3 regions of the Marinomonas sp. FW-1 genome follow, and region 3 is predicted to be linked to each of the others. Evidence: predicted binding sites of a transcription regulator. Region 3 holds the regulator's gene; each other region holds the start of a gene.
The links. Region 3 encodes FNR, which switches genes on or off when oxygen is low (the NO sensors DNR and NnrR bind a similar motif). Its sites were predicted from a motif close to TTGATNTANATCAA; they were not measured.
Positions count from the first base shown of each region.

Region 1: yegQ (tRNA 5-hydroxyuridine modification protein YegQ) is a predicted target of FNR. The motif match lies at 4,841-4,854, and genes of this name have one in related genera.
Region 2: C1X04_RS12715 (cytochrome ubiquinol oxidase subunit I) is a predicted target of FNR. The motif match lies at 9,122-9,135, and genes of this name have one in related genera.

Region 1 covers NZ_CP025987.1:2,710,700-2,720,974, reverse strand. Annotated here, with positions in the region: gene C1X04_RS18695 (ParB-like protein) at 23-1,558, shown strand; gene C1X04_RS12630 (hypothetical protein) at 1,821-2,510, shown strand; gene trxC (thioredoxin TrxC) at 2,655-3,101, shown strand; gene C1X04_RS12620 (YfhL family 4Fe-4S dicluster ferredoxin) at 3,115-3,372, opposite strand; gene yegQ (tRNA 5-hydroxyuridine modification protein YegQ) at 3,383-4,744, opposite strand; gene C1X04_RS12610 (TonB-dependent siderophore receptor) at 5,176-7,326, opposite strand; gene C1X04_RS12605 (YdcH family protein) at 7,543-7,803, opposite strand; gene C1X04_RS12600 (DUF748 domain-containing protein) at 8,031-10,275, opposite strand, start outside.
Region 2 covers NZ_CP025987.1:2,728,444-2,738,718, forward strand. Annotated here, with positions in the region: gene C1X04_RS12690 (DNA-binding transcriptional regulator) at 690-1,130, opposite strand; gene C1X04_RS12695 (amino acid ABC transporter ATP-binding/permease protein) at 2,671-4,338, opposite strand; gene cydD (thiol reductant ABC exporter subunit CydD) at 4,298-6,076, opposite strand; gene cydX (cytochrome bd-I oxidase subunit CydX) at 6,082-6,192, opposite strand; gene cydB (cytochrome d ubiquinol oxidase subunit II) at 6,255-7,391, opposite strand; gene C1X04_RS12715 (cytochrome ubiquinol oxidase subunit I) at 7,393-8,967, opposite strand; gene arfB (alternative ribosome rescue aminoacyl-tRNA hydrolase ArfB) at 9,254-9,667, opposite strand; gene hisA (phosphoribosylformimino-5-aminoimidazole carboxamide ribotide isomerase) at 9,808-10,275, shown strand, end outside.
Region 3 covers NZ_CP025987.1:2,047,068-2,057,342, forward strand. Annotated here, with positions in the region: gene ttcA (tRNA 2-thiocytidine(32) synthetase TtcA) at 1-657, shown strand, start outside; gene C1X04_RS09590 (YfaZ family outer membrane protein) at 668-1,234, shown strand; gene C1X04_RS09595 (adenine phosphoribosyltransferase) at 1,320-1,862, opposite strand; gene fnr (fumarate/nitrate reduction transcriptional regulator Fnr) at 1,887-2,648, opposite strand; gene hemN (oxygen-independent coproporphyrinogen III oxidase) at 2,670-4,043, opposite strand; gene C1X04_RS09610 (alpha/beta family hydrolase) at 4,223-4,807, shown strand; gene tusA (sulfurtransferase TusA) at 4,823-5,056, shown strand; gene C1X04_RS09620 (CBS domain-containing protein) at 5,124-5,717, opposite strand; gene C1X04_RS09625 (hypothetical protein) at 5,761-6,066, opposite strand; gene C1X04_RS09630 (NAD(P)(+) transhydrogenase (Re/Si-specific) subunit beta) at 6,265-7,665, opposite strand; gene C1X04_RS09635 (Re/Si-specific NAD(P)(+) transhydrogenase subunit alpha) at 7,676-9,244, opposite strand; gene C1X04_RS09640 (formate dehydrogenase subunit gamma) at 9,788-10,275, shown strand, end outside.

The DNA of each region.
Region 1 (10,275 bases), 660 kb from region 3:
TAACCAGAAATGGGAGATGGTGATGTCTTTTAAAGCGCTTTTAGCCAGTACATGTGTTTTATGTACGGTTGCTCTGCCAGTTTACGCGAGTGATGTTCATCAAGGAGAGGTGGTTGCGGTGACGCTCAGCGAGTTACACCCAACGCAGCCAGCGGTTGGCTACGATCAGATAATGTATAAGTTGGGTCGTTTCCAATTTGACCGTAAAAAAATGTTTGATGAAATATGTGAAGCGAATGGGCAGAAAGGCGTTGCTTCTGTTGCTGAGAGAGCTCACCCAAATATCCCGACCTCCTTTCAGTGTGATGAGGAAGTTGGCAGCAATAAGAAGGATATGAAAACCATCGTTGTGGCGCCGAATGGAGAGTATTACCTGACTGATGGTCACCATACGTTTAATGCGTTTTATCAAATGCCAGAAGGCGGTGCGGATTTCCGCGTTAATGTTGTTGTGGCGAAAGACTACAGTGACTTAAAAGACATGGCGCAGTTTTGGCAAGCAATGAAAGAAGACGGCAATGTTTGGTTGTATGGTGCGAAAGGGGAGGCCATTGTTGCAGACCAGCTGCCTAAGCATCTTGGTATTAATAACTTTGCCAACGATCGTTATCGTTCTTTGATGTATTTTTCTCGCGATGTTGGCTGGAATAAGCCAAAGAACCCAGTGCCATTTTTAGAATTTTATTGGTCTAGAGAGTTACGCCAAAAAGTAGATGTAAACACGTTTGATCTAAATTCGATGGAAGGTTATGCCGCGGCCATTAAAGCAACCAGTAACGCGATTTTAGCGATGAATATGTCTAACGTTGGTGGCTCTAATCATTCTGTAAAAGAGATGGGGCAGTTTAGCGAGTTTAAGCAAAAAGGCCTGGATAAACTACTGAAGAAAGGCGGTAAGGTTGATTATATGCTGCGCTATAAAACCAGTGCTTCTGGTAATGGCTTAAGCTATGACTTATCGGTAAAACATGCACCCACTTTAAAAATGTTGGATGCCACCACGCTCGCTGCGAATGTGAGTTATAACGATTACCCAGCCGTTAGCCAAGATGGTGACATTAATGCCATTGTAGAGATTCCAGCAGGTACATCGGCGAAATGGGAATTGAGCAAAGACAACGATAACCAAATTATTTGGGAATACAAAAACAACAAGCCGCGTATCGTTAACTACCTTGGTTATCCGGCAAACTATGGTTCTATTCCTCGTACGGCCTTGCCTAAAGAGTTTGGTGGTGATGGCGATCCACTGGATGTGATTATCTTGGGTCAATCTGTACCGCGTGGAGAAGTGGTTCCTGTACGTCTGATTGCGGTGATGAAGATGATCGATGATGGTGAACAGGATGATAAGTTAGTGGGTGTGTTGACGAATGAGTCGCCATTTTCTGGTGTGACGAGCTTACAGCAACTCAATGCGGATTATCCAAATGTTACCGATTTATTAGCGACTTGGTTCTCCAGTTATAAAGGAGCGGATGGCGGTATCGAGATAAGTGGTTGGGGCGATGAAAAAGCGGCTCAAGCTATTTTGAAAGCAGCACAAGAGCATTTTTAATCTATCTAAGCAGAGTATTGTGTGATCAATACTCTGCTTTTTTAATCGCTTACGCGGATAATTTGCCTACCTACTATACGGTTTTTTATTGACGTTTATATCAATATCTTTGCTAAATTCATTCGCAGCACCCATATCATCTTGCTTCTATACCCTGTACATTGGTCATTCGACCTGTTCATTTTTTAAGGTCTTTTATTGGCTAATTAAAACGCCTATCAGTGTTATTCCCTGCAATGTGGCGTTCAAATAGGAGTGCTAGATGCAAGTTACGTTTTCCGTTCAAATCGATTCCTTTAAGAAAATTAGCAAGATTCCAAACGCGTGGTCTGACGAAGATTATCGTGCTCTTTTGAGCATTATGGATTTCGAGGATGACGTAGAGAAGATGGATGCCGCAGAGCTGCGCGAGATGTGCATGATGTCACTTAATGACCTTGAGCCTGCGGATGCAGCAAAGGCTGTAATGACGCATTTATTTCCAGAGCTGGCGGAAGGCAAAATAGACCAAGTCAGTCACGACATGATGGATGATCGTTCTTGGGAGGAATACCCAGATTGCCTGCTTCATGAGCGCTTTTTCAATGCATATGGTTTATTACGTGAAGCCTTCAATGGCACCTTTGCGAAGCCAACAGGCGTTGAGCTTGCGATAACCGTCACGGCGGGACATGCTGAAGACATGGCGATATTTGATGAGTCCTTGCATGCTTCTGTTGTACGCTTGTTAGCCAATGGGCAGGGCGACGATGCTCTGATCAATCGTTTATACGAAGACCAAATCAAAGGCACGGACTTTCCTGAAGCGCCAGGTCTTGTTTGGCAGCTTAAACAAGTGGCGGACGAAGGGAAAACTCGACAATTTAGTTTGGTGAGTTCTTATTTTTGGATGGAGAACTTCGAGCTGGTGGAAAGTTTCGAAGCGGAATCGCATGCGGATGTGGAAGAATAGCTTAGTGACGAGAGTTAAATCTGACTAACTAAGACAACAAAAGCGGATCAAGTGATCCGCTTTTTGCTTTTCTAGGTTGGCAACTCTTCAGGATTTCGATTTAATCGAGCTTTGTTAATAAAAGTACTTGATCACGAGGTTACTATGACCAGTTCTCCTATCCAAATCGTTTGTCAAAGCTGCAGGACAAAAAACCGAGTGCCGAAAGACAAGCTTGGCAATAAACCTCTTTGTGGCAAGTGTAAAAAGCCCGTTCTTTCAACACAGCCCATAATGGGCGGTGATAATAATTTTAGACGCTACATCACAGACAATGACTTACCTGTGGTCGTTGATTTTTGGGCGTCTTGGTGTGGGCCGTGTCAGCAATTCGCGCCTATTTTCGAGCAAGTCGCGAGCGAGATGTCGACAAAAGCTTGCTTCTTGAAGCTGGATACTGAGCACAACCAAACCACGGCGGGGGGTTATAATATTCGTTCTATTCCGACTCTAATGATCTTTCATCATGGCAAAGAAGTGGCTCGTTTATCCGGCGCGCTACCAAAAGCACAATTCCAACAATGGTTAGCGCAGAACTTGCCGGTGGTTTGATGCAAGCAGGGCATTAAATGCTGGTATCAAAGTGCATTTCTACAAACTTCTCGTATAACGCTTCTTCGGTTTCGCGTCTGTCTGGGTCTGGTTTGACACAGTCGATCGGGCAGACGGCAACACAGGTGGGTTGGTCGTAATGACCAACGCATTCTGTGCATTTATCTGGGTCAATGACATAAATCTTCGCGCCCATGGTGATGGCCTCGTTCGGGCATTCGGGCTCGCACATGTCGCAGTTTATGCAGCGGTCGTTGATTAATAGTGCCATTGCCTTGCCTCTATGCCGTCGTAGTAGCGTGAGGTTGGCGTGTAGTCTGTCCTTGCGATAGATTTCTCATCAGGATGCCCATAGAAGCATCGATGCCTTGTGGGCAAGGGATAGACACCACGTGGCCGCTGCCTTTGGCAACGTCGATAGGGCGACCTTGTTTGTCGTTGAGTTCGCTTAATTGAAAGGTGACATTGCCTTTCGGCGTCATCAATTCTAAAGAATCACCCACACTGAAGCGGTTTTTCACTTCGATAGTGAGAGAGTCATCATGGCTCGCGATGACTTCACCAACAAACTGTTGTTGTTCGCTGATGGAGTTACCGGTTTCATAATTTTGCAAATCCACATGACGATGGCGTTGTAAGAAACCATCGGTATAACCTCGGTTGGCGAGGTTTTCTAAGCTGCTCATTAGACCTTTATCAAAGTGCTTGCCTGCCACGGCGTCATCAATGGCTTGGCGATAGATTTGTGCGGTTCTGGCGCAATAGTAAAAGGACTTGGTACGGCCTTCGATTTTCAATGAATGCACGCCCATTTTGACTAAGCGCTCTACATGCTGAATGGCGCGTAAGTCTTTCGAGTTCATGATGTAAGTGCCGTGCTCGTCTTCAAACGCGGGCATGTATTCGTCTGGACGACCACGTTCTTGCAGTAAAAAGAGCTGATCTGTTGGTTCTTGGATTTGCACTGAAGCGTTACTGCTGGCAATGATCTGACCTGTTTCGTCTTGTGTCGCTTCGTGGGCATTGTATTCCCAACGACAAGCATTGGTGCAAGCGCCTTGGTTTGGGTCACGCTTGTTCATGTAACCAGACAATAAACAACGACCAGAATACGCCATGCATAACGCACCATGCACAAAGACTTCCAATTCCATATCGGGCACTTTTAGGCGGATTTCTTCTATCTCGTCCAAGGACAATTCACGAGACAAAATGACGCGGGAAATACCTTGTTGTTGCCAGAATTTCACCGTTGCCCAGTTTACCGCATTCGCCTGTACCGAGAGGTGAATGGCTTGATCTGGGAAGGCTTCGCGAACCATCATGATTAAGCCTGGATCAGACATGATAAGCGCATCTGGCTTTAGATCAATGACAGGTGCTAAGTCTTGCAAGTAGGTTTTTAGTTTGGCGTTGTGAGGCGCAATGTTACTGACCACGTAAAGCTTTTTGCCGAGTTCATGGGCTTCATTAATGCCAATCCCCAGCTTTTCCAAATCAAATTCATTATTGCGCACTCGCAGCGAGTAACGTGGTTGTCCAGCGTAAACGGCGTCTGCGCCATAGGCGAAGGCATAACGAAGGTTTTTTAATGAACCAGCTGGAGAGAGCAATTCTGGCTTAAAGATTTGTTGCTTAGACATGAGGTGCACCGATAGATCAAAACGGGCGGAGTTTACCTAGCCAATGGTTCAACTCAAGAGAGGAGAGGGGCGTTTAATCGCTTAAATGGCGAGTCTTTGATCTGGGTCAAAATACTTATCTGTATTGGGGCGTTTGGGGCTGCTCAAACGAGCAAGACCCCCTCCCAGCCTCCCCCTTAGCAGGGGGAGGAGCTAAGGGCACGTACTAGTTCCTTCCCCTTATCAGGGGGAGCTAAGGGCACGTTCTAGTTCCTTCCCCTTATTAAGGGGAAGGTTAGGATGGGGTTGTTACTAGTCTGCAAATTCACTACCTCCCAGCCTTCCCCTTAGCAGGGGGAGCTAAGGGCATGTTCTAGTTCCTTCCCCTTATTAAGGGGAAGGTTAGGATGGGGTTGTTACCTTGGCTGGTTTTATTCTCTCACTTTTGTTGATTAGAAGTCGTACGCGGCAGAAAGGTAAACACGACGACGTTCACCGACGAATGAACCAATCTTTTCAGTGAATCCACTGACAGCGTATTCTTTATCAAACAGGTTTTTGATGTTTAGCTGGAATCGCCAATCTTGCCATTGTGTCTGCCAAGACATGTCGTAAACCGTGTAAGGTTTTACAGTTTGACCCTGGCGGTTGATCTGGTCACTAACGAAGTCGGCTCCAAAGGCAATAGAAGAATCTATGCTAGGGAAGTCGTAGCGAGTCCATAAGCCGAGTTGGTGATAAGGTGTGTTAGCAAAACGGTCTCCGTTAGCGTATTGAATGCCGTCGTTGGCTTCTTTTACGAGGGTGTCATTGTAGGCGTAACTCACATTAGCGACCCAGCGAGGCGTTATGTCTGCCATGATATCGAGTTCAACGCCTTGACTGCGCACCTTACCAAATGACACCAGCAAGTCGCTGTTATTTGGGTCTTCTTGCAAGATGTTTTCACGGGTGATGTGGTACGCAGCAAGGTTAACGTTTAAGCGATTGTTAAACCAATAGCTGCGTACGCCAGCTTCAAATTGTTGGCTTTCTTCTGGGTCGAACAGACTGTCGTTGGCTGATTTTTGTTGGTCGGCTGCGTCTTGTGGCACAAAGCCAGTTGAAACAGACACATAAGGCTTCCAGTTTTCATTGATTCGATAGGTAGCTCCAACACGGCTGGAGTAGCCTGTGTCGTTGTAGTTTGCTTTTGTGAACCCTGTTTTTAGTTTGTAACCATCGTATTTTTCTTCGATACGATCTATTCGTGCTCCAGCAAGCAAATCTAGGCGATCGGTGACTTTCCATTGATCTTGAATGTATAAGCCAATTTGATCCGTTGTGGTGCTTTCATTTGTTTGGAGAGCCATGTCATAGGCACTGATATCGTCTTGGTCATAAATAGGATTGCTTAGACTTAGCTCGGCAACACCTTTGGTAGTTTTGAGATAAAGAAAATCGTTTTTCTGATGGAAATAATCACTCCCGACTAACACGGTATGATCGTCCAATTCGGCGATTAAGTTGCCTGCGAAAGTAATACCTTCACGAGAACGGGCTTGGTCACGAAATTCTCGTTTCACTTTATCGCTATTGGTCGTATCAAGGCCTTTAGACTCATGGTATTTCTGATTTTCGGTGTTTTCGAAATAGCGAACGGAGACATTACTGTCCAGCCATGAGTTGATGCTGTGGTCTAGGCGAGCCTGAAAGACTTGTGCGTCCAGCTCTTGGTAATCACTTTTTTCGTTATTATTCCAAGAAGTATCCGCTAAGAAGTTACCATCGTCATCGGTTGGAATGCCGCGTAAACGTGCTCCAGAAATGTATTGATGAATGTCTGTGTACTGAACGGTAAGCGTGTTGTTTTCATCCATGTCCCAAGCGTAACCAAGATCTATAATCTGGTTTTCTTCTTCCACATTGTTACGGTATGAATCTTGTCCGTCTGAGTAAATGCCAATACGGTAGCGTTGTGAGGCATCTTCATTAGCTGGGCCAGATGATTCCACGCTGCCGCTTAAAAAGTCTTTATTGCCAGCGCTGACTTTGAGGGTGTTTTTCTGCTCATATGTCGGCTTTTTGGTTACATAGTTAACGACACCGCCAGGTTCACCCGCACCGTAGATTGCACCAGATGGGCCCTTGAGGACCTGTATTTGCTCAATAGTAAAGAGTTGTGGAATGGAAAAATCACCGAATGGGTCGCCTTTAAGGCCGTCGTAGAGCACTTCGTCTTGGCTAAAGCCGCGTAAGGTCACAGTGGACACATTGTTTTGTGACATACCGGAAATGGATCGATACAGGTCGGTGATTTGTCGTGCAGCTTGGTCTTGAATGAGAGCTTCTGTTACGACTTGAATGGATTGAGGCGTTTCATCAATGGGTGTTGCTGTTCGAGTAGCTAGCTCTGCTTCATCTTCTTTGTAATAAGATAGGGCACGGCCTTGCACCTGAAGCGTTTGTAGCTCTATGTTAGATCCATCTTTAATTTGGCTATCTCCATCACTGAGGTAGCTGCCTTGTGTGATGCTATTAGCGGTATTTTCGGCAAAAATCACTGTAGAAAAAGCAAGCGCTCCACATGCTTGCATCATCAGTAAGGTGGTTCTTAATGTCATAGGTAAACCAAGGATAAATGAATAAGCTGCGTATGGTATTGTTTATGATATTCATTTACAAATGAGAATTGATTTACAAAAGATTCAAAATACACCTTGTGTGTTTTTTGTACTAGGTGTTCTCGGTCTTGGGTTAAGAATGTAAGGAATCAAAGAGGGAGGCCAGGGTAAGAGGCAGAACGGCGATTAATATAAGCCGTTCTGCCCGAGGGACTGCTAGGCTTTTTCAGCAGCTAGTCTGGTGGCTTTAATGTAGCCTTGAAGCGTATCTTTTAGCTGAAGGCGTTGTTTTTTGAGCTGTTCTTCTTCTGCTGTCGTTGCTGGAATGATTTCTTGCTCCATTTTTTCGACAGATTTGGTGAGATGGTTGTACTCATCATAGAGTTTTCGGAAATGCGCATCATCCATTTTTAGCTGATGGATATCCTCTTTGAATTCAGGGAATTCGTTTACTAGAGCATGATCTTCAATCGGCATAACTGTCTCCTTTAAGTATTTACTTTAAGTTTAGGTTAGCCTACTTAAGCGGTTTCGCTCTTGATGCTTGTCAGGCTTTCCTTAGTTAGTAATGGCTTTTTATGAAGGAATTTCAATGATGACGCCTGTCGTTTATGGAAGAGTCCATAATTCACTAGGGAATATGCTTATTTTTGACAGAAAACCGCAGTGGTTGGTGCCACTGCGGTTATGGTTTGGGAGAAGCGTTAGAAGTTTAGTTCGATTCTTGGTTTGCTGCTTCGAGAAAGGTCTATTGCAGGTGAGCATAAATAGACACGAGAAGAGGCGATGCCTTCGTTAACCAAATAGTCTTTCAAGTTCTCCGCGCGTTTTTGCGCTAGATTAATTGCCTCATCTCTTGTGTCTTGATCGATAGACACAGGTGGCTTCTCAAGACCTAAATCCAGGTAGCTTGTAATAGCGCAAGCTTTTAGTTGGCTGTCTTTTTTGTCTTTCATGAGCGCCACCAGTTGTTCTAGGAAGGTGTCCTGAGTGTCACTTAACGCTTCGTCTTCCGCTTCGAATATTAACGGCTCGACACGAATTTTAAGTAGCTGATCACCTGCAAACTGCGCGATGCTAATGACATTGGCGTAAGGAATGAAGGTTTGCATCAAGTAAGTGCTAGAAGCAGTATAAAGCGCCTTCTTAACCGGCAAGAACAAGAAATCAGTCCAGCCAAATTCTGGGTTTTCTATGTCACCAGAAAGCGGGATATTCAAATCAATGTTGTTGTCGCTGTCTTTTAATACGCTAACGGCAATGTTTAAAGGGACAGCACCCGCTTTGATTACGGAGTTGCTTTCTTGGCGACCACCTAAATCAAACTCCCTTAAGACGATGTTTGAACTGCCATTTAATACGCCATCTTTAGCATTAAGTTTAAGGTCTAAATCCAATTGCCCAGAATCAATTTGATAACCCAAGATATTGGCAATGTAAGAAGAGAAAGGCGGTAATTCTGCCTCGCGCACCACAACGTCACTGTTTAGCGTGAGTTTGTCGGCGAGAGGCCAAACGGTCGCATCAGCTTGTAATGTAGTGTACTTACCATTGCGCGCTTTAAAAGCAAACGTTGTGCCTTGATCTTTGTTCGTGGTGTCTAGGTTGCGTAGCGATAAGGTTTCTATGTCCAATGCGCGTTTCAGCATGGGAGAAATGCTTTTGTCTTGGAAGTAAAAGCGAGATTTTCCTGTCGTATCGTAGGCGCCGAGAATGACGTAATAAGGCGGTTTAAAGCCTGTGTCTTGTTCGCTCTCAAGTGCGTTTTTGGCGTCTTCAGGTCTTGGTACTTGTGTTTTTTGAGTATTTTTCGTCGGCGCTGTTTGCGGTTCCGCTTCTGTAAACACCAGGTTTTCAATTTGCTGTTGAGCATCCAACATTAAATTAATATCAAGCGCATCTGCGGTGATATTCTTAATGTCTGCGCCATCTTGATTGGCTTTTAGTTGTTCAACTTTAAGGCTATTTAGATGACCAAGCGCGGGTAGCGCAGCTTTGTCATTTTGTGCGCTGATCAGCTCAGAAAAAGTGAAATCCATAACGTTTAATTGCGCTAAGGATGCATCAAAGTCACTGTCTTGTTGCGTAAAAGAAAGGTTGCTGATACCCGCGTTTTTCCACGAAGCAATACGTTTGTTATTGGTTAACTTGCTGTCTAGAGAATCACTGCTGAAATTAAGGTTAATACCTTCTATACGTGGTGATGCTTGGCCTGCTTGATCGACATTAAGTTGATCTGCTGTCAGCGTTGCCGCACCAAGTGAGATGTGCTTCTCATCGCTTTGAGTGGCTTTTAACCCTTTAATATCGATCGACAGTTGAGAGTTCTTTGCTATCAAGCTGTCGCTGTCTTTTTGTAATGCAAGTGTATTCGTTAGGTTGAACGTGTCGTAGTTAGCGGTATTTCCTGCTTGTTGTACAGTAAGTCCATTGCTTTGGATGTCCGCAATTAAAGAAGCTGTAATGGCTTGTGATGAATCCATCGAAAAATTCACTTCGTTTAAAGCCACGCGTAACTGTTTGTTTTGTACAGCAAGGCTGTCTAACGACAAAGCAAGTTCATTTAAATCTAGCGCGGTAGAGGCGACATTAGCTGTTAATCCGTTTTCTTCATCCTGTTTGATATCCAAAGGGGCTTTCAGTGTTAGGCCTTCAAACTCTACTTGTTGCTGCGCTTGGGCAATAAGCGATTTGCCTAGCTGTAAATCTAGGTCACCTGTTGCTGTTAAGCCTAGCTCATTTTGTGTCACATCAAATGGTGTGCTTAGTTTTACGCTATTAAGTTTTGCGTTAAGGTCTGCTTGCGCAAAAGCTGGTATGTCCAGTTGCATATCTAGCTTACCTTTTGCGGTTACGTCCGCATTATTTCGCGAAACATCAAAAGGCACGTTTAGAGCTAGCTTCTCAAATTGTGTTTGCAGCTCTCCTTGGTTAAAGGATGACTGGGTG
Region 2 (10,275 bases), 680 kb from region 3:
CAACCTTGTACTGCCATCGGTTCTCTCAACACGATATGATTTCGGTGTCATTTTGATACATTTAACGCAGTTTTCATACTCAATTTCATAACGACCTGTTGAGAATACAACATTGTACGTTTTACCTATTACCACTTTAAAACCTCCTAAAGTCTAGATTTCACAACTATATCAGATTCTATAAATAGAAAATTTTATCCCTGTAACTGTGCTAACTGACACCAATTACAAAATTTAACAATTATTCACCACTGAATTCATAACATTTCAAAAACCAATATTACAAAGCTACATTCGGAACCGTTGGTAAGAAGCCAATTTACGTACTATCTGTAATTGAACAATAAATTGGAATTATCAAGACTTTATAGTCTTTATAATTCTAGATGTGCATCGTTTTGTGAATATTTTCAGAAAAATACAAAAGTGAAAGGGAGTAAAAAGCGTTTGAATGGAAAATGAATTCCGCGTCGGGCTGAAGCCGCGACTTACCATAGAAAATGAAAGCTCCGCTTTCAGCGGCACATCACGCTGCGCTCATGATGCCCTACCCTAGACAATGCGAGATGGATTCCCACCTTCGCGGGCGCTTGCCCCCTTGTGGGGAATGACTTGCTTTCAGACTTTATGGCGTGTCTGAACCTGTAGCAGAAAGTGCTTTAGAAATACTCAAATTCCACTAAGTCTAGCTATACCGCAACTCCCCAGTGATTATCGACTTCTTCCAACAATATTTCCTTTGCAGCTTGCTGGGCTTCGGCATCAGAAAGTAGGTCAAGAAAGTAGCTAACGGAGTTGGTTTTTTCTAGTTTTTCCATGAATAGAGATCGAAGTGCAGCATCTGTTGTTCGAGGAATATCTGACTGACCTTTTTCGTAACGTGCTATCGTTTGTTCTGATACACCAAAGCGGTGTCCGAGCATTTTTTGCGATAGATTCAGCTCTATGCGTAAAAACTTAAATTCCGCCGGACGAAGTGGCGTATGGCTGTCTGCTATTGTTTGCGCGATGGCGACGTGCAAGTTATTCATATCATCGATGCTGGTGTAGTCTTCACCGTCTATATGTTCAATGGTAAAACCGTTTTTTAGATAGACGTTTGGTAAACCACATTCTGTATAGTGATACATCGTTTTACTCCTAATGAACCCAAACCAATGTTAAGACTATGACATTGCTTTCTCTCATACCCGAACCATAACATATCAATTTGATAGGTTGCTTGTTTTTTATCAAGAACCCTCAACCATTAACTCTGGGGTCAAAGCCCCTAGACCATAAGAGCTTGATTCCCGCCTTCGCGGGCGTTTGTCCCCTTGTGGGGAATGACGGTGCTTAACCCTGCTCCGCTCTAGAAGTCCGTTCGACGCGACGAAGTTGCGCGACCTTATGGAGTTTCAAAGTCATTGTTTGAAGACCTATCTCCCATCAAATTAACAATCCATGCCTTACGATAAAAATCGTGTTGCCAGAAATAATCTTAATTAAAATAAATGAAACGTTTGGGCGATAGCCCGATAAAGCGAATTTTTGGTAACTTTTGTGTCGCTAGACAAAAGTTACCCGCTCAGCAGAGCGGAAAAAAGATCGGGAATACAAAGCGTTTGAATGGAAACCAAAGAAGAGAACAACCCCACCCTAACCCTCCCTTGGAAGACATAAGGGGAGGGAATTTAATACCCAAGAAGTCAGTTCGACGCAATCCTGATTGCGCGACTTTATGGAGTTTCAGGGTCATTGTTTGAAGATCCATCTCCCAGCAAATAAACAATCTATGCCTTACGGTAAAAGTCGTGTTGCTAAACAGATATTAAAAAACATAAATGAGACGTTGGGCGATAGCCCGATAAAGCGACCTTTTGGTAACTTTTGTGTCGCTAGACAAAAGTTACCCGCTCAGCAGAGCGGAAAAAAGATCGGGAATACAAAGCGTTTGAATGGAAACCAAAGAAGAGAACAACCCCACCCTAACCCTCCCCTTGGAAGACATAAGGGGAGGGAATTTAATACACAAGAAGTCAGTTCGACGCGACGAAGTTGCGCGACCTTATGGAGTATCAGAGTCATTGTTTGAGGATCTATCTCCCACCAACTTAACAATCCATGCCTTACGATAAAAATCGTGTTGCTAAACGCTACCTTAAACAAAGTGAATGAGACGTTTGGGCGATAGCCCGATAAAGCGACCTTTTGGTTACTTTTGTGTCGCTAGACAAAAGTTACCCGCTCAGCAGAGCGGAATAAAGGTCGGGAATACAAAGCGTTTGAATGGAAACCAAAGAAGAGAACAACCCCACCCTAACCCTCCCCTTGGAAGACATAAGGGGAGGGAATTTAATACCCAAGAAGTCAGTTCGACGCGACGAAGTTGCGCGACTTTATGGAGTTTCAGGGTCATTGTTTGAAGACCTATCTCCCACCAACTTAACAATCCATGCCTTACGGGAAAAATCGTGTTGCCAGAAATAATCTTAATCAAAATAAATGAGACGTTTGGGCGATAGCCCGATAAAGAGACTTTTTGGTTACTTTTGTGGATCTGGACAAAAGTTACCCGCTCAGCAGAGCGGAATAAAGGTCGGGAATACAAAGCGTTTGAATGGAAACCAAAGAAGAGAACAACCCCACCCTAACCCTCCCCTTGGAAGACATAAGGGGAGGGAAAAAAAGCTACAGCTCTATGGTTCTTGAGTTATCGCCGAGGCGACTCCCAACGTGACTAACGAGGATTAGGATATCTGGTTTGTAGTCGTTTTGAAGCGAGTGACAAATAGTTTCTATGGTGGCTTTGTCTAGTCCGTCGAATGGTTCGTCTAGCAACAAGACTGGGGACTTTCTGAGTAATAGGCGAGCTAACGCGAGGCGTTTACGCTGTCCACCGGAAAGGTTGCGGCCTTGTGCGCTGAGTAAGGTTTCTAAGCCGTTTGGTAGGCTGCGTGCCCAATCACCCAAAGCCACGGCGTCTAAAACCGCCCAGAGTTCGTCGTCGCTGGCGTTGGTTTTACCAAGCAATAAGTTGGCAGCGATGCTCTGTTGGAAAACATAAGGCGCTTGCGGCAAGTAGCTTAACTTGGCTTGGTAAGATGGGTTGCAGTAGATCTGGTGTTTTTCATTATTAATAAAGGCGTCGCCAGAAGATAAACAATCACCCGCGATAGAGGCAAGTAATGTGGATTTTCCTGAGCCACTTGTGCCTCGAATCCAAACAAATTCACCATGGTTCACTTTAATGTCTGTAGCTGGGCTGCCCAGACCACTAGGAGCATGATAACCGCGCCATTGTTTGAATAGCAGCTGCTCGATCTGTGGGATCGGCTTTTCTACGATTGCTTCAGGTTGATGATGAAGTTGGTTGAGTCGACGTAAGCCAACTTGTGACTGTCCCTGTGCAACAAAAGATTGTACCAGTGGCAAGACCAGTTCATTGATGGCTAATATGGAAAGCACAAAGCCCACAATCCAAGTGCCCTGCACTGTGGTTATTAATGTCCATTTCCCTGTTTCAACATTAAAGCTGCTAACCAAATAAATACAGCTTACCAGTAACAAAATAGTGACAATGTAAGACAACAAACGCCCCAAACTTACGGCTTGCTGAATACGTATTTCCATACGACGCTGGCGTTCATCCAATTCGCCTAGGCGTTGCGCGTAATCTTCCCAGTGTCCACGGATGGTCAGAGTTATCAAAGCAGAAAACAAGCTGATAAAACGACTGCGCCGATGTACGCCTAATATTTGCCCAACGTGCACCTCGTGGCTCGCAAAGCGACCACACACATAAGGCACGACCAAAACATGCAACAAGGCAGCAATAGATAACGGCCACAAAAGTACAGGCGAAATAAAGTAAGCAAAAATAGAGACGGCTACATAAGCCAATAACGCATAAACCCAAGGTAAAAAGACGACTAAAGGCCAACGAATAATTTGATCAAGGTCGCTGACTAAGCGCTGTAGCAAATCCCCTCGGCTTTGTTGATGCAGGTTCGAAGCGTCTTTAGCCACGCGCTGATCCCAAACCCAAAGGCGCAAAATCCGCAGTAATCCCAATAAGTGGTTGTGTGCGGTAACCTGTTCACCATAACGCCCTGCGGTTCTTAGAATCGCAAGCCCTCGAACAATGGCGCCGGGGGTGAGGTAGTTAAAGAAGATTCCCACGCCCATGGCGGTTGCCAACCCAGCAGCGGAAATAAACCAACCCGAAAGCCCTAATAACCCAACGCCCGCTAAGGTCGCGGCGATGCCGGTTAACAGGGGAATAACAAAGCCCCAAGGGTTTGCTAATAAAAGGCGCTTAAGCGATAGCTTGGCGGTTTTCTTTACGTGACTGCTCATGCAAACCTCCTTTTGTTAGCGTCCAATGTTTGTCAGCCCATAAAATCGGGTGAGTATCGTGGCTGACGATCAATAATGTTTTTCCTTTGGATGCGGTTTTAACAGTATTGAGTACCGCTTGTGCTGTGTCGTTATCCAAACCGGAACAAGGTTCATCGAGCAGCCACATATCGGCTTTTGACAATAAAGCTCGGGCAATAGAAAGACGCTGCATTTGCCCACCTGACAGTCCCTCGCCTAGCTCGGTTAGTGTCGTTTCTAGCCCTGCTGGTAGCGCTTGAATAAAGTCATCACATTGGCTTTCTCGCAGTGCTGCATTTATCTCGTCTTCGCTCGGGGTTTGAATCCCGAGCAATAAATTACGACGAATGCTGCCGTTTACCCATTCAGGCGTTTGTGGCAACCAAGCAAGTTTGGCTCGCCAAGAGGCGAGATCCAGTTCACTAAACGGCAAGTTATTGATAAGAAACGTCCCTTCGTAGCTGTCTTCAAACCCTAATAAGAGGTGCAGCAAACTGGATTTACCAACACCTGATTCACCACTTAACCAGACCCGTTCCCCTTGGCGAATGGTCCCGGTAATTGGTGCAAGTCGATAACGTCCCTCTTCACACCAGCTTAGGTTTTCAAACTGTATGGATGTCAGTTGATCAGCGATGGCAGAATTTTTCGCTTGCGTGGTACAAGAAGATTCACTTTGTTGCGAAGCAGCGTTATGCAAAGGCGCGTCTAAAATTTCTAATAAGTCTGTCGCGGCGGCTTCGGCTTTTTGTTTCGCATGGTAGTCATTACCAAGCTGACGTAGCGGCAAATAAAATTCCGGCGCAAGCAACAAAAGAAACATAGCTTGCGTCAAGGTAACGGGGGAGCTGCCCACTTGCCATGGTAAGACTTCTAATAAGCCAAGCCCTAAATACAAGGCAATCATGGCAATGGATAAGGACGCGAAAAGCTCTAGTGTCGCAGTCGATAAAAACGCCAATACCAGCACGCCCATAGTGGTTTTCTGATAAGCACTCGCGCTGCTGGATAATCTATCGCGCGCTTCATCGGTTCTATTCAGGCGTTTTAATTCAGACAAGCCTTGGCTTAAGTCCATGAATTGATTAGACAACATGGCCAGTACATTAAACTGACGACGGTTGGCTTGTGCTGCTTTGTGGCCCACAAAGATCATGAAGATAATGACCAATGGGGCTGTCATCATGAAAACAAAGAACGCGATCCATGAAATAGACACAACGGAAAGCAGGATCACACAAGGAATGAGGGTCACCATAAACACTTGAGGTTTATAGCGACTAAAGAAATCGTCTAACGCGTCTACTTGTTCGTAAACACGAGTAGAGAGTGCCGCATCTTCTTCTATTCTGAGGCGCGCTGGCCCAAGGTTTGTAAGGTGCGACACCAATTTACTGCGCAAGCCATAACGAATATCACGACTTGCGCTCGTGCAAATACGTTCTCGGCCAAAGTTCGCCAAGGCGCGTATTAATAGAGCAAATAAACCAATAACGAAAAGAGAAAGAGAAAAAGACTGGTGCAACGCCATGTCTGAAAACACATTAGCGAATGCCCAAGCCTGAAGCACCAAAGACACGGCAAACAACACACCAAAGCCTTGAGCAAGACGGTACTTTGATGACTGCTGATTCGCTAACTGGCCTAAAAACACGGTTTCCGGTGTTTTAATTCGACCAGTTCGACGGGCCTTTTGTGTTCCCTTTTCTCGCGTCATAAAGCTTACTTCTGCTCCTCTTCACCTTCGTAGCCGCTAAATTCTAACCATACGGCATTAACAATACCGAACGAACAGGCTAACAACACGCCTAGAACCCAAGCAAAATACCACATAACTTATTCCTCTATTTATTGCTAGAAGACAGAGTTCAAAGCTCTATCTTCTATATCAATGACTAGTAAAGTGAATGATTGTTTTCTTCGATGTGCTTCTTAGTCAGACGACCATACATCACAAAGTAGTTCCATAACGTGTAACCCAGAACAATCGGTACGAAGATACAAGCCACCACAAACATGATCATCATGGTGTTTTCACTTGAAGTCGCATCCCACATGGTCAAACTCATGTTTGGAAAACTTGAAGACGGCATCAAGAATGGGAACATTGACCCACCCGCTGTAACAATAATGCCAGCAATGCCCAGTGATGAACTCAAGAAAGACAAAGCGCCTTTTCTCATAACACTCGCCACAGCAGCCACTAACATACCAGCAATACCAACAATCGGAGCCAACATAAGGGCAGGCACTTTGTCGTAGTTTGCTAACCATGCGCCAGGTTGAACTTCTGCTGTTTTCATCAAAGGTGTTATCACTGCGTTGCCATCGACAGCGCTGGTTAAGACATAACCATCAATACCGTAAGCCAACCACACACCCGCTAAGATGAACAACACAGCCGCTAACGCACCAGTAATGGCAGTGATACGGCTGGCTTTTTCCAGCAAGGCATCGTCTGTTTTCATTTGTAACCAAGCACCGCCTTGCGTCATTAGCATTAGCAAGCTTACCAAACCACAAAGAATCGCAAATGGGTTTAGCAGAGCAAAGAAAGAACCGGTGTAAGTGGCACGCATATATTGATCAAATTCGAATGGCACGCCTTGTAATAAGTTACCAAACGCTACACCGAAAATGATTGGCGGAACCGCTGAACCAAAAGTGATCCCCCAGTCCCAGCTTGTACGCCATTTGGTATTTTCTAGTTTTGAACGGTAGTCAAAACCAATTGGGCGAAAGAATAGCGCCGCCAAAACCAACAACATAGCAAAGTAGAAACCAGAGAACGCTGTCGCATACACCACAGGCCAAGCAGCAAATAACGCACCGCCCGCGGTAATAAACCAAACTTGGTTGCCGTCCCAGTGAGGGGCAATCGAGTTGATCATAATACGGCGTTCTGAATCCGTACCACCGATCACTTTCAACAAGCTACCAACGCCCATGTCAAAACCGTCTGTCACGGAGAAGCCAATCAGTAGAACACCGATCAACACCCACCAAATCACTTTTAATAATTCGTAATCCATCTTACACCCCTTGTTTTAGCTGAGCCGTTTCTTGTTCAAGTGCGTAACGTCCAGTATGCAAGCTAGAAGGGCCTTGTTTCGCAAAGCGAATCATTAAGTACATCTCAGCAATTAGGAACGCTGTGTAAAGAAGCCCGAAGCCTGCAAGGCTGATCCAGATCTCTGTTGCTGTTAAGCTAGAGACCGCAACATGAACCGGTAATATTTCACCAATAGCCCAAGGCTGACGACCGTATTCCGCAACAAACCAACCTGCTTCATTGGCAATCCAAGGAAGTGGCAAACAGATTACGATAAATTTCAGGAACAAACGGCTTTGACCAATGCGACGACGCGCGTTTTGGTAAAAAGCAGCAGCGAAGACAAACAGCATTACGAAGCCACAGCCGACCATGATGCGGAATGCAAAGAACAATGGCGCAACCTGCGGAATAGAGTATTCAACCGCTTGATCGATCTCTTCAGATGTCACTTTGTTCATGTCTTCGTTGAATGCTGTTACCAACAAACCGTAACCAAGATCGTCTTTTACTTTGTCGAAGTTTTCTTTCACTAATGGATCGGTAGAACCATTACGTAGCTTTTCAAGCAGCTGGTTTGCATAAATACCATTGATAATACGTTGGCGGTTATGCTCTTTCAGCTCTTTGATACCTTCTACTTCTTTGTCTAGAGAACGGGTCGCAATCAAGCCCATTAGACCAGGAATCTTGATGGCAAATTCGGTTTCTTGAAGCTCTTGGTTTGGGAAGCCGATCAGCGTGAAGTCAGCAGGCGCAGCCTGTGTTTCCCACTCTGCTTCTACCGCAGCCAATTTTACTTTTTGCACTTCACCAAGCTCGTAACCAGACTCGTCACCTAGCAAGATAACACTTAGGATAGACGCCAAACCAAACGCAGAAGCGATGGCGAAAGAGCGACGAGCAAACGCAAGGTCACGGCCTTTCAATAAGTAGTAGCTTGAAATAACAAGAACAAAAATCGCCCCTGTTGTGTAGCCTGCTGATACTGTGTGAACAAATTTTACTTGGGCAACTGGGTTAAACAGCAAAGCACCGAAGTCCACCAATTCCATTCTCATGGTTTCGTAGTTGAACTCAGACCCTACTGGGTTCTGCATCCAACCATTGGCAATCAAGATCCACAAAGCTGATAAGTTAGAACCTAGCGCAACACCCCAAGTCACCATTAAATGCTTCACTTTACTCAGGCGATCCCAGCCAAAGAAAAATAAACCAACCAATGTGGACTCAAGGAAGAAAGCCATCAAGCCTTCAATGGCCAAAGGCGCGCCAAAAATATCACCAACATAATGAGAGTAGTAAGACCAGTTTGTTCCGAACTGGAACTCCATTGTCAAACCCGTTGTTACACCCAGCGCAAAGTTAATACCAAATAACTTTCCCCAGAACTTCACCATGTCTTTGTAGACTTGCTTACCAGTAATTACATAGACAGACTCCATGATTGCCAATAAGAACGCCATCCCTAGTGTTAAAGGGACAAACAAATAGTGGTACAGAGCAGTGAAAGCAAACTGAAATCGCGATAAATCCACTACAGCTTCGTTAATCATATAGCTTCAACCCATTCATTTGATTGAGAAAAAAAGGCGATCGCAGACACTTTGCTTTACGCGGTGCTCTTATTATCCAACGCCCACCGAAGCCTCAAAAAATTTCAAGGCTTACTATAAGGCCAGATTATGAGTGCTGTTTTGATTTGAAACATTGCGTTAGATCAAGATAAAGAGAGTGAAAGGAATAAGTAGTAAAAAAGATGACAAAAACAAAAAAATGACAAATTTGGAGTAACGAAAACACGAAAGGCAGAGGCATTATTGCAGTCAAGCGACCAAGTAATTAATCCCAATTACTGCGTCGCAAGCTTTTGATCTGGCCTTTTTGCTTTTTCTGATCCACACGCTTTTTCTGTGAAGAGCGTGTTGGCTTGGTCGGTCTACGTGCTTTTTGTACACGAACCGCTTCAAGAATAAGCGCTTTAAGTCTTGCTAACGCGTCTTCTCGATTCAACTCCTGAGTGCGGTGTTGTTGTGCCTTAAGCACAATATCGCCCTCTTTCGTTAATCGAGAGTCGTTTAATGCCAACAAACGCTCTTTATAAAATTCAGGCAGCGACGATGCCGCCACATTAAATCTTAGATGGATAGCGGAAGAGACTTTATTGACGTTTTGACCACCAGCCCCTTGTGCTCGGATAGCGGTTAATTCTATTTCGTGATCTGGGATGGCAACGGCGCGAGTGATTTGCAGCATAAGATTGCTTAATTCTATCTAAATATCTATTTTAATCGCCCATTGTAACAGGCTTAAGAAGTGTTTGCTTTGGCGCATCGTTTCTCTGTACATTATCGGTTACAATCGCTGACTAATTTGAGACCTAATAGGAGTTTTTTGTGACCCAGTTCCGTCCTTGTATCGATCTACACCAAGGCAAGGTTAAGCAAATCATAGGAGGCAGTCTGAATGACAAAGGCGCCACTGAAAACTTTATCAGCGAATTTAACGCCGAACATTATGCCCTCATGTACAAAGAACATAACTTACTTGGCGGCCATGTTATTGCTTTAGGCAAAGGCAACCAAGAAGAAGCGCTGAGCGCATTACGTGCCTACCCGAACGGTTTACAATTTGGCGGAGGCGTTACCAGCAGTAATGCAGCAAGCTATCTAGAAGCTGGCGCTTCTCACGTTATTGTTACCTCGTATTTGTTTGAAAATGGTGAGTTCTCCTGGGACCGACTAGATAAAATCAAACGCGAAACGGGTACAGATAGACTGGTTTTAGATTTAAGCTGCCGCCGCACTAAAGACGGCTGGTACATTGCCACAGATCGCTGGCAAACAATTACGTCTACTCAAGTA
Region 3 (10,275 bases):
CAAGCTAATGCCCCGATAAACTTTAGTATTGTGGCTGTTAATCTAGACCAAAAACAACCTGGCTTCCCAGAGCATATTTTACCTGCTTACTTAGAAGAGTTAGGTGTTGATTACCACATTTTAGAGCGTGACACCTACAGCATAGTAAAAGAGATTGTGCCTGAAGGGAAAACTACCTGCGGTCTATGTTCACGCTTACGCCGTGGTTCTTTGTATGGGTTTGCTGAAGAAATTGGCGCCACTAAAATAGCACTAGGCCACCATAGAGATGATATTCTTGAAACCTTGTTCTTGAATATGTTCTTTGGCGGCAAGCTAAAATCAATGCCACCTAAATTGTTAAGTGATGATGGTAAGCACGTTGTTATTCGTCCCTTAGCTTATTGCAAAGAAAAAGACATTGAAGCTTTTGCGGTCATGAAAGAGTACCCGATTATTCCTTGCAATTTATGCGGTTCACAAGAGAACCTGCAAAGACAAGTTGTGAAAGACATGCTTCAAAAATGGGAACAAGAATTCCCAGGTAGAACTGAAACTATGTTTTCTGCTATGCAAAATATTGTTCCATCACATCTAGCAGATACAGAATTATTCGACTTCAAAGGGTTAAAGCAAGCACCAGACGCTTTAAACCGAGTAAATATTATTTCGTTATAGGACCTTAAAAATGAATGCTACGTACAAAACACTATTAGTAACCGCAGCCATTTTAGGCACTTCAGCAGTAAATGCTGCCTCTACCGCTGGCGTCAGTTTAACTAACGAGACGGTAAAAGGGGATGTTAACTTTGATATGGGCACATTCGGCGTAGACGCTGGTATTGCTTATGATAAAGATGAGAATTTTACGACTACGCACCTTGGCGTTAATGTTCAAGACGCTGACACCAGCGGCCCATTACAGGTCGGTATTGGCGCTCGTGTATACGGAATCGATGCAGATCTAAAAGATGATAGTGATGTATCTATGGCGCTTGCTTTAGGTGGTTGGTACCGCTACACACTTCCGGAAGCAAACCGAATCAGTATTTATGGCTCGCTTTACTATGCGCCAGAAGTTTTATCCTTCACTAACTTAGATCATATGTACACTTATGAACTTCGTGCAGAGTACATGACTATGCGCAATGCTCGTGCATACATTAGTTATGGAAATACAGTAGCAGTATATGATAACGATAGCCGTATAGAGGCGAACAAAGGTTTTGCTATAGGTGCAATGGTTGATTTCTAATAGAGTTAAAGCTCTTATAGAAAGTAAAAAAGGTGGCATATGCCACCTTTTTTAGTATTAATAACAGCAGTCTAAACGACAGATATCAATCACCGTCATAAGCACAAAGACTAAACACAGGTATGTTGCTGTCACGTAGCTTTTGACTTCCACCAAGATCTGGCAAATCAATTATTGCCGCCACTTCTTTAATATTTGCACCTTGTGCAGATAATAATTCTATTGCAGCTAATAGCGTCCCACCTGTCGCGATTAAGTCATCAAACAACAAGACTTCATCACCGGCTTTAACCGCGCCTTCTTGTATCTCTAACTCCGCTTCACCGTATTCTAGGGCATATTTTTGTGAAATAGTCTTACCAGGCAGTTTGCCTTTCTTACGAACCAGAATTAATGGCTTTTGTAGCTCATAGGCAAGAACCGCTGCGATAAGAAAGCCACGAGCATCAATACAAGCGATATGAGTAATATCAGTAGAAATATAGCGATGCACATAAGCATCTACAACCATTCGCATCCCTTTTGGGTCACTAAAAATGGGAGTAATATCCCGAAAACTGATGCCTTGCTTTGGCCAGTCTTCTACTGTTTGTATTAGTGACTTAACGTAAAAATCATCGTAGAGCATTATGGTATTGCCTCAATATATCAATCAAATTTGACTGATTTTACCACAATCACTGGCAACCCCAACGAGTTTTTGCATTTCTGGGAAATCAACAATTTCAATTTCTTTGCCGTCGACATGAATGAGCTCATTTTTTTGAAAACGGGTGATCACACGACTAACGGTTTCCACTGCTAACCCTAAATAATTTCCGATTTCGCCACGCGACATAGACAAACGGAAAGAGCTAGCAGAATAACCACGTTTTTTAAAACGATTAGAGAGGTTAAGTAAAAAAGAGGCTACTTTTTCATCCGCATTCTTTTTCCCCAGAAGCACCATCATCTGCTGATCATCAGAAATCTTACGGCTCATCACTTTAAAAATCTGGTGCTTTAAAGAGGGAATTTGTGAAGACAACTCTTCAAGGTGGCTAAACGGAATTTCACAAACAGTCGTCGTTTCAAGCGCCTTTGCAGAAACGGGGTAGGTGCCAGAATCAATACCACTTAACCCCACTAGCTCGCTAGGACAATAGAAGCCTGTAATTTGCTCCTCGCCAACAGAAGTAATATTGAATGTTTTTAATGTGCCTGAACGTACTGCATAAACGGAATCAAAAGACTCACCTTGGCGAAACAAAAAATCTCCCTTTTTGAGTGGTTTTTTGCGCTCAATTATCTGATCTAGTCGATTAATATCTTCATCTGCAAGTGCGATGGGAAGACAAAGTGCGCTCAGACTGCAATTTTGACACTGCGAAGTAAGCGTACTATTAAACCTTGAATGTGTGTGTGTTAATGACATTTCAATCTCCCTGATATTAATTCATATAACTTTTGAGTATTTTACCGTGTTGTTTAAATGCTTATCGAAAACCATACAAATACACCGAATAAGCAATCTTCCACGATCTGTGATCTTAATAGTGGTCTGCATTCCACTAGGATCAAACTCCAACATGCCATCTTGTAACATAGGAGTTAAGCTATCCATTTCTTCAGCAAAGTACTCTTTAAAGTCGATTTTAAACCTTTGCTCAACTAACGTCATATTGAGTTGAAACTGTGATATGAGGGTCATGATGACATAATGACGTATTCTATCATCGCGATCGCTAATATACCCTTTAGCAATAGCTAATTGACCCTTTTCAATACTACTCCGATAATCGGTCAAGTCAGTATAATTTTGAATGTACACGCCATTTAAATCGCTAATGGCAGAAACACCGAATGCAATTAAATCCGTGCCTGCATGCGTTGTATAGCCTTGAAAGTTACGGCGCAACGTTTCTTGCTTTTGGGCAATGGCTAATTCATCACTCGATTTCGCAAAGTGATCCATACCAATGTACTCGTAACCAGCCTCTAACAAATACTCTATACTCATTTTCAACAAATCAAGCTTCATGCTTGATAAAGGCAAAACGTCATCGGTTATGCGTCTCTGAGCAGGGAAGCGATCAGGCAAATGCGCGTAGTTGAATAAAGAAATTCGCTCTGGAGCCAGCGCAATTACTTGCTCAAGAGTGTTTTTAAAACCGTCAATTGACTGATAGGGCAGACCATAAATTAAATCAAAATTAATCGACTTAATGCCTAATGCCCTTGCGTCATTTACAAGGCTTTCAACCATACTATAGGGTTGTATTCTATGTATCGCTTGCTGAACTTTATGATCAAAATCTTGAACACCAACACTAATCCGATTGATGCCCATTTCAGTCAGCAATTTGATTTTCGAGTAGCTAATTTCTCTAGGATCTATCTCAATACTGTAGTCCTGTGATCCGTCATTAACCAAATTAAAATACTGATTGATATTATCAAACAACACTTTAATTAGGTCTTCCGTTAAAAACGTTGGAGTGCCACCACCAAAATGAAGCTGTGTAACCTTTCGTGAATGATCAAGCATAAGGCTACGTAACCGCATTTCCTCACCTAGTAGTTCAACATATTCCACGCCTTTATCATATTGCTTTGTCACAATCTTGTTGCACGCGCAGTAATAACAGAGGTGTGCGCAAAATGGGATGTGAAAATACAAGCTAAGATCGGCATCCGATGGCGTCAACATCTTATCAATCAGTGCAATTTTGCTGATTGAAGCGTTAAATTGCGGGGCAGTAGGATAAGAGGTATAGCGAGGCCCTGATAAATCATACTTGCTAATAAGTGCGGAGTCCCAGATCATCATTCGTTCCTATTAAAATTTCTAATAGGAATTCTACTCTTTCAAACAAGAGCTTATTCTGACACAGATCAATAGATACCATTCTCAGTGCTCAAATGATTGCTTCAATGTATAGAAAATAATGAATTTGGTTCTAACACATAGATGAATCTGATCTAATAGTCATTTTAAGCGCAATGATCATGAAATCACTTCCAATATACATCGCTCACGGGGCTGGAGCTGGCCATGAAAATAGTTTCTTAACGGGTCTGCGCTGCGCGCTTTCAGACCAAACGAAACAAGTCGTACATCCGGTCACTTTTTCTTATATGGCAGAACAAGAGCGTACAGGTAAAAAAAGACCGCCTCCGCGCTTTCAATCGCTTGTCCCAGAGTTTGAGCAGCTGGTTGAAAACGAAGACGCATGTGTGGTTGCTGGCAAATCGATGGGCGGACGGGTAGCAACGCAAATAACTCACCTACCAAACGTAAAGGCAGTTATTTGTTTTGGCTTCCCTTTCTATCCCCCCGGCAAGCCTGAAAAGCATAGGCTGTCTTTTCTTGAAGAGTTAAAAAAGCCATGCCTCATCATTCAAGGAACAAGAGATCAACTGGGCTCTTTTGATTGGGTGAGTCAGCAGACATTACCAGATAATATAGAGATTCTATGGATTGAAGGAGCTGACCATGACTTCAAAACCCTCAAGAAGCTCAACAAAAATATAGACGACACCATTTTAGAATTAGCCATGCATGTAAAAACCTGGCTCAAACTTAATACGTAATTAGAGGGGAATATTATGGAACACCAAGCCTTGCTTGATGCAACTGATTTACTTTGCCCAGAACCCGTTATGATGCTACACGCTGAGATGCGTAAATTGACGGCCAAACATGTTCTCAAGGTCATTGCGACAGACCCATCAACAACAAGAGACATCCCGAAATTTTGCCAATTTCTTGGTCACAAGCTAATGAAGCAGGAGCAAGAAGGCGATATTTACTATTACTGGATTGAAAAAAAGGAAAGCTAACTCAAATAATAAAGCCCAGGTCATTATGATCTGGGCTTTATTTGTTCAGTCGGTGAGGTCGATAAAGTTATGCCACTTTTAGCTTTCTTGTGTGCTCTTTATGACCAAGAATCGCACTTTCATAAATCTGTGCAAAACTAGAAAAGCCAACATCAATATCCAGTCTTAACTGACGAGCCACATCATTTGATGATATAACGCCACGAATGGCTTTGGTTTCTTCATCAATTACCAGTAAATGCTGTAGCTTATTATTGCGCTGACTAAACAAAAGAGACTCTATATCAGAGTGCTGCAATGAAGTATAAGACAAAGCAAGGAGCACATCTTTTGATCTCATTAAATCTGCAACCATTAGCTCAGAACGCTTAAAACCATTGGCAACTTGTTTGATAAAAATATCTTCAGACAAATCTTCTAAGCTAACAATACCGACAAAATGATTATCAGCATCAACCACTATTTTCATGCGCACGTGTTCTTTTCTCATCAATTGAACCAACTCATCAGCACGAGTATTGGCTTCAATGACTCTAGGCCCCGCTTTTTGAAAGTCCGTGAACACGGTAATTGCAGGTGAATAGATATTTATGTTTTCAATAGTTTTAGGCCAAATAAGCTCACTGACGCTTTTTGTAGACACATAAGTTAGTGTTTTCATGATAAATCCCCAATAAAAGACAATTAAATAGAAATAGGGTGAGTTATATCAATGAAAATGGCGGAGCTCGTGGATTAACATTACGAGTAACCTTGGTAGTGGAAACAAAGGTATCGTAAATGTATAAATTGGATGGAATGCCTAGGGCGTTAACATAAGAGTCGCTTAAAAATAAGCAATCTTTATCTGATCCCGTATCTTTGTCAGGTGTTACAACCTCATGACTAACCTGTTCGATAGTCGGTTCTAACCAACGAAACTGGTTTACTTCTTGAGCATTGGCGCGCTGAGAGATCGTCAGAAGAGACGATACAATCACTGCAATGATCATAAGTAATTGAGTTTTCATTGTAATACCTAGCTTTTGAATTATCTTAACAATATAGGCCTGCTTTAATTTAAATCCCAGCCTTAATTTCAAAATGCCGTGTATTTACACGATCTTATGCATTATCAATACATTGTGATCCTATTGAACAAGCAATGATCTTAGGCATAAAAAACGCCAGCGCGATGCTGGCGTTTTCCACTTCATGCTACTAACACCTTATGACAGGTGCTTTAGTAACGCCTCTACACTCTCTTTTGCGTCACCAAATAACATACGTGTATTGTCTTTAAAGAATAGGGGATTCTCAACACCAGCATAACCTCGGCTCATCCCTCGTTTAAGTACAATGGTCTGCTTACCATGCCAAGGCTCTAGCACTGGCATACCGGCAATTGGGCTGTCAGGCTCCTCATTGGCCGCGGGATTAACAATATCATTTGCCCCGATTACGATAGACACATCAATGTTTTTAAAATCATCATTGATTTCGTCCATCTCGTAGACAATATCGTATGGAACCTTAGCTTCTGCCAACAAAACGTTCATGTGCCCAGGCATACGACCAGCTACTGGGTGAATACCAAAACGAACATTCACACCTTTATCACGAAGCTTCTTGGTAATTTCATAAACTATATGCTGCGCTTGAGCTACAGCCATACCATAACCAGGTAGAATCATTACCTCTTTAGCATCTGCCAACGCTTGCGCTGCTTCTTCAGCTTGGATCTCAATAATCGTACCCTGTGGCTCAGCGTCTGTGGCTACACTTGATTTATTGGCCTTATTTCCACCAATACCACCAAGAATGACATTCAGGAACTTACGATTCATAGCACGACACATGATGTAGCTTAGGATCGCACCACTACTGCCGACTAGCGCTCCGATCACTATTAGTAAGTCGTTACCCAGCATAAAGCCCATAGCCGCAGCTGCCCAACCGGAATAGCTGTTTAGCATAGAAACCACGACAGGCATATCAGCACCACCAATAGCAATGACCAAATGCGCCCCAAAAACAAAAGCCAATAAGGTAATTATCGTGAGGTAGTTCATGCCTTCTGCTGCACCAACTTGAGCAAACTGCACAACCAAATACACAACAGCAATACAAATCAAAAGATTGAGTAAATGACGAGCAGGTAATCTAAGCGGCTTGCCAGAAACCTTGCCACTCAATTTTAGATAAGCAACTAAAGACCCTGTAAATGTTACCGCACCAATAAATACGCCTATCGCTGTCTCTACATCATGTATGCGTTGAGCAACCAAAGAATCATACTGCCCATGGCCTAATGCATTTGCAAAGCCAACAAAAACAGCAGCCAAACCAACTAAGCTGTGAAGAATAGCCACCAGCTCTGGCATTTGTGTCATTTCAACCCGCTTGGCAAGCAACCACCCAATTAAACTGCCGGGCACTATGCCGAGTAGCAGCAATTCATAATTATCGGTTACCGCTCCAGCGATCGTGATCACAACAGCAAGCGCCATTCCGAGCATGCCATAAATATTGCCGCGTCTTGCGCTTTCTTGGTGGCTTAGTCCAGCTAAGGCCATGATAAACAACGCGCTTGCCCCTATATATGAGGCGGTCATCATTCCGAAGTTCATTGTTTATCTCCTATTTGCGGAACATTTTCAGCATACGATGCGTCACGGCAAAACCGCCCACAATATTGATACTGGTGATAAAAATCGCCATGGCGGCTAAAATCGATACGATTGGACTGTCACTCGATACTTGGGTAATAGCACCAATGACAATAATGCTACTGATCGCATTTGTGACACTCATAAGAGGTGTGTGTAAAGAATGACTGACGCCCCAAACCACCATGTAGCCAACAAAACATGACAATACAAACACCGTCATGTGAGCCATAAATTCTGCTGGTGCGATAGAGCCCAAACCAAGCAGCAATGCACCCGTAATAAGCACCGGTAAGAGAAAACCAAAAGCACTCGGCTTTTTCTCTTTGGCTTTTACATCCACTTTTTCTGGTTTCAGTTGTTCGCTCACATCTGATTTTGGTGCTGCTGACAGTCTAGGTGCCGGTGGTGGCCAAGTAATACTGCCGTCTTTCACAACCGTTGCTCCACGAATCACTTCGTCTTCCATATTAAGATCGATCTGACCGTCTTTATTCGGGCATAACTCAGTAAGAAGGTGATAAATGTTAGTGGCAAATAACTGACTGGACTGAGCCGCCATACGGCTTGGCAGGTTGGTATAGCCGATAATAGACACACCATGTACATCAATCACTTCATTGGCTTGTGTTAAACGACAGTTACCACCTGTCTCTGCCGCCAAGTCAACAATAACGCTGCCGGGCTTCATTGAGCGAACCATGTCTTCGGTTATAAGCTCTGGGGCGGTTTTGCCTGGAATTAATGCTGTCGTAATAATGATGTCTACGTCTTTTGCTTGTTCTGCAAATAGCGCCATTTCAGCAGCGATAAATTCCGCACTCATCGTTTTAGCGTAACCACCTTCGCCACTGCCATCTTCGTCCTTAAAATCTAAAAGTAGAAATTCGGCGTTCATACTTTCGACTTGCTCTTTTACCTCTGGACGAGTATCAAAGGCACGCACAATAGCGCCCATACTTTTGGCTGCACCAATTGCGGCCAAACCCGCAACACCAGCACCGATTACTAGCACTTTTGCAGGTGGAACTTTACCCGCAGCCGTAATTTGCCCTGTAAAAAATCGACCAAAATGTTGGGCCGCTTCCACAACTGCACGATAACCTGCAATGTTAGCCATCGAGCTTAGGACATCCATTTTCTGCGCTCTCGAAATACGTGGCACGGCATCAAGCGCTACAACATTCGTTCCTCGCTCAGAAAGCTGCTGAAGCTTATTCATATTTTGCGCAGGATGAATCAGACTGATCAGGGTTTGATTCTGCCCTAACAACTCGACACCATAAAATCCAAGTTCTGGGTGCTCAACAGGAGGGCGAACTTTTATTAGTAAATTGGCTTCGTGCCATAGCTTCTTAGTGTCGTGTGTTATTTCAACACCAACAGCTTTGTAAGCTTCGTCTGAGTAGGAAGCTGCAGTACCAGCTCCGCTTTCCATTACGATATCAAACCCTAACTGCTTCACTTTGGAAGCAATAGAAGGGGTCATGGCAACTCTTAGTTCGCCATCTTCTATTTCTTTTGGGATTCCAATTTTCATATTAATGCCATTTTATATTTATTAACGTTAGCCTGAATATTCATCCAATATGTCTGGAAGATACTGCCCTTGTTTCCTACTGAGTAAACGAGTACGAAGTGAGCACAATTAAAAACCAGCTGCTTGTTACGCTATTGCATGCCAGCGTCAACAGCTGTTGTCATAACGACGTTTTATCGAGTTCAGATCAGATGCCAATGCATTGTCTTATTTTTTCAATTGAATAATTGATTCAATCCCGCTTACCTTAATGAAGCAGGGAGTGCGTATCTCAAGATATAAAATGTCGTAATGAGATAAGTTGAATATGAGGGGATGTGCGATCCTGCGACATTGAACGCCGTATGCGACCAGGGATGAAATGTCTGAATCTCGACATTTTATGATGGTGAGTAAGCGACAATATCACCTAAATATCATGAGGTATTATTTTTTGGTTCAGGGCGAATGTGTGCTTTGCATCAATAGGTACTACAATAAAAATAACACTCCCGCCTGTATGAGTTTTTAGCGACTAAGGCGGTTGTAGGAGGATTTATAATAATGACTACACCGAGATTCGTGACTTGGGAACCTACCGTCGGTCAATCCATCATTGATGAGTTTAAGGCCAAGCCAGGCGCCTTACTGCCACTTTTACATGCTATACAAGACCGCTTTTCTTACATCCCAGAAGAGGCCATAGCACTCATTGCGTCGTCTTTAAAGTTAAGTCGTGCCGAAGTTCATGGCGTCATCAGTTTTTATCATCACTTCCGAACCAAACAACCTGGCCGTCATGTCGTTGAAGTCTGTCGCGCAGAGGCTTGTCAGGCTTTAGGATCTCGTCGTTTAGAAGCTCACGCTAAGAGCGCCTTGGGAGTGGAATACCATCAAACGACCAGCGACTACAACATAACCCTAGAGCCTGTTTACTGCTTAGGGAATTGCAGCTGTGGCCCCTCTGTTCGAGTAGGCGATGAAGTTTATGCCGACATGGATAATCAACGCTTCGATGAATTAATTAGCAGCTTAAAAACTGAACGTTTGGA